Regions from separate parts of the Clostridium tanneri genome, predicted to be linked through region 1. Evidence: predicted binding sites of a transcription regulator. Region 1 holds the regulator's gene; the other holds the start of a gene.
What was found. Region 1 encodes NrdR, which represses ribonucleotide reductase genes. Its sites were predicted from a motif close to CACNANATNTNGTG; they were not measured.

Region 1 (4,224 bases):
ACTGGTGAGGAGAGTGTAAGATCTACGTTAATAGAAAGGAATTTAAGATTAGTAGTATATATAGCAAGAAAGTTTGAAAATACAGGGGTAAACGTAGAGGATTTAGTATCAGTAGGAACTATAGGTTTAATTAAGGCTGTTAACACCTTTGATCCAGAGAAAAAAATAAAATTAGCTACATATGCATCTAGATGCATTGAAAATGAAATACTTATGTATTTAAGAAGAAATAGCAAAGTAAAAGCCGAAATTTCCTTTTATGAGCCTTTAAATATTGACTGGGATGGGAATGAACTACTATTATCAGATATATTAGGTACAGATAATGATGTGGTTTATAACCTCATTGAGGATGAAGTTGATAAGCAACTTTTAATGGTAGCAATGAAAAAGTTAAGTGCTAGAGAAAAAGAAATAGTAAATCTAAGATTTGGGTTAGGCGGTCAAGGAGAAAAAACACAAAAAGAAGTTGCTGATATGCTTGGTATATCTCAATCATACATTTCCAGATTAGAAAAAAGAATAATAAAAAGATTAAAGAAAGAAATAAATAAAATGTTATAAGGTTGTCTTTAGTATAAAAAAGCCCTACTTAGGAAATAATTAAAATGCTATATATTCTAAAGGGGCTGATGACTTTATGATAATTAATAAAGTTGAAATCTGTGGAGTTAACACTGCCAAATTACCAGTATTAAAGGAAAATGAGATGAGAGGACTGTTAATGGAGATGAGGAGTGGAGACTACTCATCAAGGGAAAAGTTTATCAAGGGTAATTTGAGACTGGTATTAAGTGTTATCCAAAGATTTAACAACCGAGGAGAAAATGTTGATGATTTATTTCAAGTTGGTTGTATAGGATTAATTAAGGCCATTGATAACTTTGATTTAAATCAAAATGTAAAGTTTTCTACTTATGCCGTTCCTATGATTATAGGAGAGATAAGAAGGTATTTAAGAGATAACAACTCTATAAGAGTGAGCAGATCTCTAAGAGATATTGCTTATAGGGCTCTGCAAGTTAGAGATAAACTTATAGGCGAAAATAATAAGGAGCCTACAATATCTCAAATTGCTAAAGAGTTGAAAGTGCCAAGAGAGGAAGTAGTATTTGCATTAGATGCTATTCAAGATCCGGTATCTCTCTTTGAACCTATTTATCATGACGGTGGAGATGCAATTTATGTAATGGATCAAATAAGTGACAACAAAAACTTAGATGATAGCTGGTTAGAGAACATAGCTATAAAGGAGGCTATGAAAAAATTAAATGATAGGGAGAAGCTTATACTCAACTTGAGATTCTTTGATGGTAGAACTCAGATGGAGGTAGCAGATGAAATAGGCATATCCCAGGCTCAGGTTTCTAGGTTAGAAAAAACTGCCTTAAGACATATGAGAAAATATGTATAGCCTTGGTAATAATCGTACTTATATTTAATTTTAGGATAAAAACTGAGAGTATACTAATATGACGATATTAGTATACTTTTCTCGGTTTTTATTTTTTATGAATTATTAAAAGAATATAAGCATATTATTTACTGAGCAGTTATCGCGAAGAAGTCTTGAAAGGCTAATTTTAACTGAGAAAACTTGGAGGGATAAAAATGGATGAAGAAAAATCTTTATATTCTTTAGGAAATTTAAGGGCAATGGAAATTATAGATATAAATACGGGAACAAAATTAGGATTTATAAAAGATTTAAAAATTGATTGTGATGAATATAAGATTATATCTATTATTTTACCATCTCAAAAAATGTCTTGGTTTGGGAAAAGTGAAGATATAGAAGTTCCTTGGGAAAATGTAAAGAAGATAGGTGTTGATGTTTTGCTTATAGATGGAGGAGAGTTTATGTTGAAGGAATAAGTGGATGTACAAAAGGTTAGATTTATAAAATTAATTAAAATCTACTAAACTATAGAATTTACCACTGAAATGTGTATAATTATTATAGGCGTAAATTTAAAAAGGATAATATATTTAGAAGGACGTGAAGAGATGTGAAGTGCCCTTACTGTGGTTATTTAGAAAGCAGGGTAGTAGATTCAAGATCAACTGAAGATGATATGTCTATAAGAAGAAGAAGAGAATGTTTGGAATGTGCGAAAAGGTATACTACATATGAAAAAGTTGAAAATGTGCCTATACTAGTTATAAAGAAAAACATGAATAGAGAATACTTCGATAGAACAAAAATAATAAATGGATTAATAAAAGCTTGTCAGAAAAGGCCTGTTTCGAGGCAGCAAATAGAGAATATTGCAGATGAAGTAGAAAAAAAGATTAGTAATAAAATGATGACAGAAGTTCAGTCTGAGTATATTGGTGAAATGATAATGGAGAGTCTCAAGGATTTGGATGAAGTGTCTTATGTTAGATTTGCATCTGTATACAGACAGTTTAAAGATATCAATACTTTCATGGAAGAAATTAAAAGTTTACTGGGAAATAAGTAGAGCATTATAAGATTAAAGTTATATCAGAATTACGGCAGCTAATGTATGAAAATATATGATTTCTTTAAGGTAAGGTAAAAATAGCTTAACATAAAAAGGTGCTATTAGGTTTATTGAGTTTCAATAAATCTGATAGCACTTTTTTTATAATTAACTTAAATAATATATAGTTATTTAAATAATAATTTTTTTCATTAAATTAGGGTGTTTAACTTATATTTAACATAAGTTAAATATAAGTTAAAAAAGCTATTATTCAATGCTAAGCAAATAATATATTGTTATAATATTTGTAAGAAAATACTGGAAAGTTCGAACTTTATAATATAAATTTAACTGAGAAGTTAAATAATTTTAGGAGGGATAGTTGTGAAAAATTGTTTAGGGGTTAACTTTTTAAAAAATATACCTAAAACAATAAAAGAAAATTGGATTTATGTGGGCATAAGGGGATGGACCAAAGGATTAAGTGAAAGTTTTACAAGTAGTGTAGGAGCAAAGATAACCATTCAGATTGCGTTACTGCTTACTATCGTCTGTGGTACTTTAGGCATAATCTCATACCAAAGCTCTTCTAAAGCCTTAGAAAGAACAATTGCTTCATCACTTCAATCAAGGGCTACCGAGGCAGCAAAATTAATAAACTCTACTTTGCAGCAGGAATTGAAAGCTATGGAACAAATTGCTGAAAGAGCGGAAATTCAATCTATGAATATTGAAGATCAAATACCTGTATTAGAAGCTCAAGGTAAAAATTTGAACTACATAAGCTTGAATGTGTTACAACCTAATGGAATAATACATTTCCCAAATGGTTCTAAGTCCCAAATAGATCTTTTAAATAAAGAGAAAAACACAGAATATTTAAGAAAAGCTTTTTTGGGTATAGCTTCCATATCTAATCCTGTAACTAATATTGATGGAGAACAAATTATAGCTATTGCAGTTCCTATAAGAGATAAAGAGGGAAATGTTTCAGGGGTTTTACAATCTAACATGTCTATGGGAAAGCTTAACGAAATAGTACAAAAGACAAAGGTTGGAAATAGCGGTTATTGCTTTATAATAAATAAACAGGGAACAAAGGTTGCACATAAGGATTTAAAATTAGTGTTAAATAAGGACAATACTGTTCATAACTTGAGTAAGGATCCGTCTTTAAAAGCACTAGCAGAATTAGAAAGTAAGATGATGAAAGGAGAAACAGGCTCTGGATATTATTTAAAAGGTGGTGCAGAAAGGTTTATGGCTTATGCGCCAATTCCTAATATGGAATGGTTTTTAGCGATGAGCATATCTAAAAATGAAATATTTTATCCAGCGGATAAACTAAAGTATCAATCTATTATAATAACTATTATTTTTATTTGTATTGGAATCGTGGTAGGATTATTGATTTCTAAATCTATAAAGCAGCCTCTACTTAAAATTAAGAAATACGCAGATAAGCTTTCGCAGTGCAATCTTTCTCATAGGATTGAAATTAAAAGGAAAGATGAATTTGGACAAACTGGAAATGCTCTAAATAGTGCTATAGACAGCGTAGAAAAAATTATTTGTTGCGTCAAGGAAGAAAGCGGAAACACAGTTAACTCCACAAAGGACATAAATGATTTATTTGTTAAGGTACATAAAGGGGTTAAAAGAATTTCAGAAACATCAGAAGAAATTTCAGCTACAATGCAGGAGTCTTCAGCGGCTATACAGATTGGAAGTTCAAAGGCCTCAGAAGTTAAAGCGGAAATAGATAGTGCATTAG
Region 2 (4,224 bases), on a different contig from region 1:
TAGTATATCCATAATAGTCTCTGGAGATGGGTAATCATCTATCTCTATATAACTTATATGTCCCGCATTACACAGCTTATGGTAAGGTGCCTCTATATCTATTTTGTCTTTTATTGATATAGGATATCCTACTGGTATATGATATGAATTTGTGTAGTAATCCTTATCAGTTACACCAACTACATTGCCAAATATCTTTCTATCTTGAAGTATAAATTTTCCGCTGAGTCCTTCTGCTGGGGTTGCATAACAACTCCAATTTAAGAGAGTCTCTTCTGTTAATCTGTCAGTGTATTGTCTAATATGAGATACTATTTCTATTCCTAATTCCCTAGCTTTTTCATCTTCTCCATGATGTTTTCCAACTAAAGCAGTTAGAGTCTCTGCAAGGCCAATAAATCCAATTGACCAAGTTCCTTGCTTTAGTATAGGTTCAATTGAGTCCTCTAATAAAAGATTTTCTGCTCCCTTCATTAAGCCCTGTCCCGCCACGAAAGGTAAATCTTTTACTCTTAGTCTTTTTAGAATTTCATATCTGTGCATCAAGGATTCTTTAGCTAATTGAAGTTTACTATCTAATAGTTTAAAAAACTTATTTATGTCCTTTTTTGCCATAAGACCTAATCTAGGTAAATTTATAGTAGTCGGAGCGATATTTCCTCTGCCCTTTGTTCCTGGTTCTCCATTTACATTTGAACAAACATAAGTTCTACATCCCATAGTAGCAGGTATTACTCCTTGGTCATAGTAATACTTATTAAAATCTGCATCCAGATTCATGAATGTAGGATTCATCCTCTTAGCTGCTACTCTACAGGCTAATTGGAATAAATAATAATATTGATCTCCTTGCTCTGCATTTACTCCCTTTTTAACTCTAAATATTATATTTGGAAATATAGGCTGTTCACCATTTCCTAAACCTTTTTCATATTCCTTTAAGAATACTTCACAAACTAGAGCTGCATCTTTTGAGTCTGGTATTCCTATATTAATAGATGAAAATGGCACCTGGCTTCCAGCCCTTGAATGCATGGTATTGAGGTTATAAACTATTCCCTGCATAGCCTGCTCTATAGTTCTCTTAAGCTTCTTCTCTACCATGAGGTTAAGTCTTTCTTCTTCTACTCCTAATTCCCTTAATTCTTTTATCAATTCCTGTCTAGTAGGCTCTACGAATACACCCATATCATTGTCAAAATCCGGGTGAGATTGTCCACCAAACATATCATTTTGTGTAGATTGCAAAAGTATGCATGAAAGCTCTGCAGCTGATTCTATTCTTCTAGGTGTTCTAATAGTTCCATATCCTGTATTAAAACCTCTTTCTAGTATTTCCCTAGTTGGAATATGTAAGCAGTTTGTAGTTAAATTATAGCTATCAAGATCATGATAGTATACATCTCCATTCTCATGAGCCTTAGAAAGATACTTTGGCATATTGGATAGATTATGCCACTTATTTGATTCACTTGCGATTCTTAGCAGTTTGGAACTAAAGTTGTTTCCGACATTAGCATTATCTCTATCTGTCTCTACACCTATTTTCTCTATAGCTTTCATTAAATCAGATTTTATCTCTCTTATTTTAGTTCTTTCTTTTCTATAGTAAGAATAAGCAATACCTATTTCTTTATGGCTATTTTCCAAAAGGATTGTTTCAACAATATTTTGAATTTCCTCTACATTAATTTCAGTTATATTAAGTTCCTCTATTTGTTTTATAGTTTTTTTAGTTAGATCTATGAAGTCACTTTCTTTTAAGTCATATCCTATTTCTTCAGAAGCTCCCTTTATGGCATTAGTTATCTTAATTGAATCAAATTCGACCTTTCTGCCATCTCGCTTCACAACATGTAGCATATTACATACCTCCGAACTACCATATATTGTGCTAGACACTTTGCTATTATACTATGCAAAATTTTTTTAAGCAATTTTGAAATTAATATTAAGAATATATTACCTCTCGTTAGTCTTATTTACCTTTATATTATTTTGTTTTTTATTGCAGTATGAGATTTGCTATTTAGTGAATAATTCGTAAAGAATAAAAACACACTATTATTGAGGTGATATGAAATGCTTGGAAAAATAATTGACATAAATCTTTCGGACGCTTCTGTAAATTTTCACGATGGAAGGACAATAAATATTGATATTTATCAATTACCAGCGGGAGTTAGAGTTGGTGACACTGTAAATATTCAAACAGGTTCCATGAGAATGGTGAATTATAACTCTGCTCACTTATTTTAAGGTTGTAAAAGCTTGTAATAGTAAAATAGAACTAAGAAAGCACATCGGCTTTCTTAGTTCTATTTTATTCTACTATTATAGCATTTACAGGACAACTTCCCTCTGCTTCTTTTGCTGAATCTACTGCATTTCCAGGAACCTCATCTACAACTGCTTCTGCCTTTCCATCATCATTCATCTGAAATACCTCAGGACATACTGACGGACATAATCCACATCCTATACAAGTCTCTTGATCAACTACTGCTTTCATCTGTATTCCTCCTAGTATATTTAATATTTGAACTTTATATATTTATTGTTATCAAAACAGTGTTTATTTATTATAAAAATAAATAAAGATATATAATATTTTTTTAATATTATATATCCTTATTGATATAACTTATTAATGAGCTTTTCCCTTGAAGTTATCTAGCAATATGTCATACTGTCCTGATTCCATTATATAACTTTCTACTTTGCCATTTTCCATACTTTCTACTAAATCTAAGTTTATTGGTAACTCAGCAAGTAAAGGCAATCCTATATACTCTGCTTGTTCCTCTGCTGATTTTTTACTAAACACTCTTATTTTTTCTCCACATTTTCCACAGTTAATATAAGACATGTTTTCTACTAAACCTATTATATTTACATTCATCTTTTGAGCCATTATCACTACTTTTTTAACTATCATTGATACCATGTCCTGTGGTGTAGAAACTATAACCATACCTTGAAGTGGAATCTCCTGCATTATAGTTAAAGCTATATCCCCTGTTCCTGGAGGCATATCTATAAGAAGATAATCCAACTCTCCCCACTCAGTATCTGAATACATTTGTTTTAATGCACCAGTAATAACAGGGCCTCTCCAAATCACTGGCTGCTCTTCTTCATCCGTTAACAGGTTTAAAGATATAACCTTAATTCCTGATGACGTCTCTACTGGTGAAAATTTCACATCTTTAGTATCTGCAACCTGTTTTATATCTGCTCTTTGATTATTTATTCCAAAAAATCTTGGCATTGATGGTCCTGTGATATCGCCATCTAGTACACCAACACTATATCCAGCCTTTTTTAGCTGAACTGCTAGTAATCCAGTAACTGTAGACTTTCCAACTCCACCTTTTCCACTTATAACTCCAATAATATTCTTTATGTTTCCATACTTAGGAACTGTCTTAGAACAACTTGTTTCATTGCTATTACAGCTTCCCTTACTAGGACATGTATTACAGTTTCCCATTTAAATATTCCTCCTTTGATTTACAAGTAAATACTATCATGCTAAACACTTGAAAATTTATAATATATAGTTAACTCAATTATAACACTACATTTTACATTATAAAAGTAAGAACACCCATTAAAACCCATCAGGTTTTTCCTCAGAAACCTTTATGCTCCACCTACCATTCTCATATTTATCAAATACATAAAACTTTTTCTCACTTTTCTCATTTTTATCCCAAAAAGTAATTATAGATTTATATAATGTGGATTTATATCCTTGAGTCTTTATTGTAACCCAAACATCATAATTTTCCTTGTCCTTATCTGCAATTTTAACACTCTTAAACTTATTGTTTAGATTATTCTTAAAGTCCTCTAAGTCAGTAGATAATATAAACTTTCCTGATTCCACATCATCTCTTAAGTTTATACCTACATTTGTATTTCCTTCCTTACCCTTTAGGTATTGACTCAAAGCATCTATTATAGAGCTATAATACACCTCACTAAAATCTTTTGGTTTTCTTATTGTCCAAAAACTTTTTATTATATCGTTATCTATTCTTTTAGATACGATATATATTTTATTATCACTATAAAGGTTTCCTGATTCTTTTTTATCTAGTCCAGCTACATAGCTAAATTTATGTACCTTGTTTCCTTCAATCATTTCAAAGACATAGTCTGGCTCTAGCGAACTTTTTGTTGTAGCTGCTTTAGCATTGGAAAGGATGTCATATAATT

Region 2: P8V03_RS14955 (anaerobic ribonucleoside triphosphate reductase) is a predicted target of NrdR. The motif match lies at 1,881-1,894, and genes of this name have one in related genera.

Annotation. Positions count from the first base shown of each region.
Region 1 covers NZ_JARUJP010000007.1:125,164-129,387, reverse strand. Annotated here, with positions in the region: gene sigE (RNA polymerase sporulation sigma factor SigE) at 1-564, shown strand, start outside; gene sigG (RNA polymerase sporulation sigma factor SigG) at 641-1,414, shown strand; gene P8V03_RS08065 (YlmC/YmxH family sporulation protein) at 1,612-1,875, shown strand; gene nrdR (transcriptional regulator NrdR) at 2,010-2,465, shown strand; gene P8V03_RS08055 (methyl-accepting chemotaxis protein) at 2,835-4,224, shown strand, end outside.
Region 2 covers NZ_JARUJP010000020.1:37,686-41,909, reverse strand. Annotated here, with positions in the region: gene P8V03_RS14955 (anaerobic ribonucleoside triphosphate reductase) at 1-1,863, opposite strand, end outside; gene P8V03_RS14950 (DUF3006 domain-containing protein) at 2,083-2,259, shown strand; gene P8V03_RS14945 (ferredoxin) at 2,324-2,512, opposite strand; gene P8V03_RS14940 (Mrp/NBP35 family ATP-binding protein) at 2,648-3,493, opposite strand; gene P8V03_RS14935 (YhfM domain-containing protein) at 3,614-4,224, opposite strand, start outside.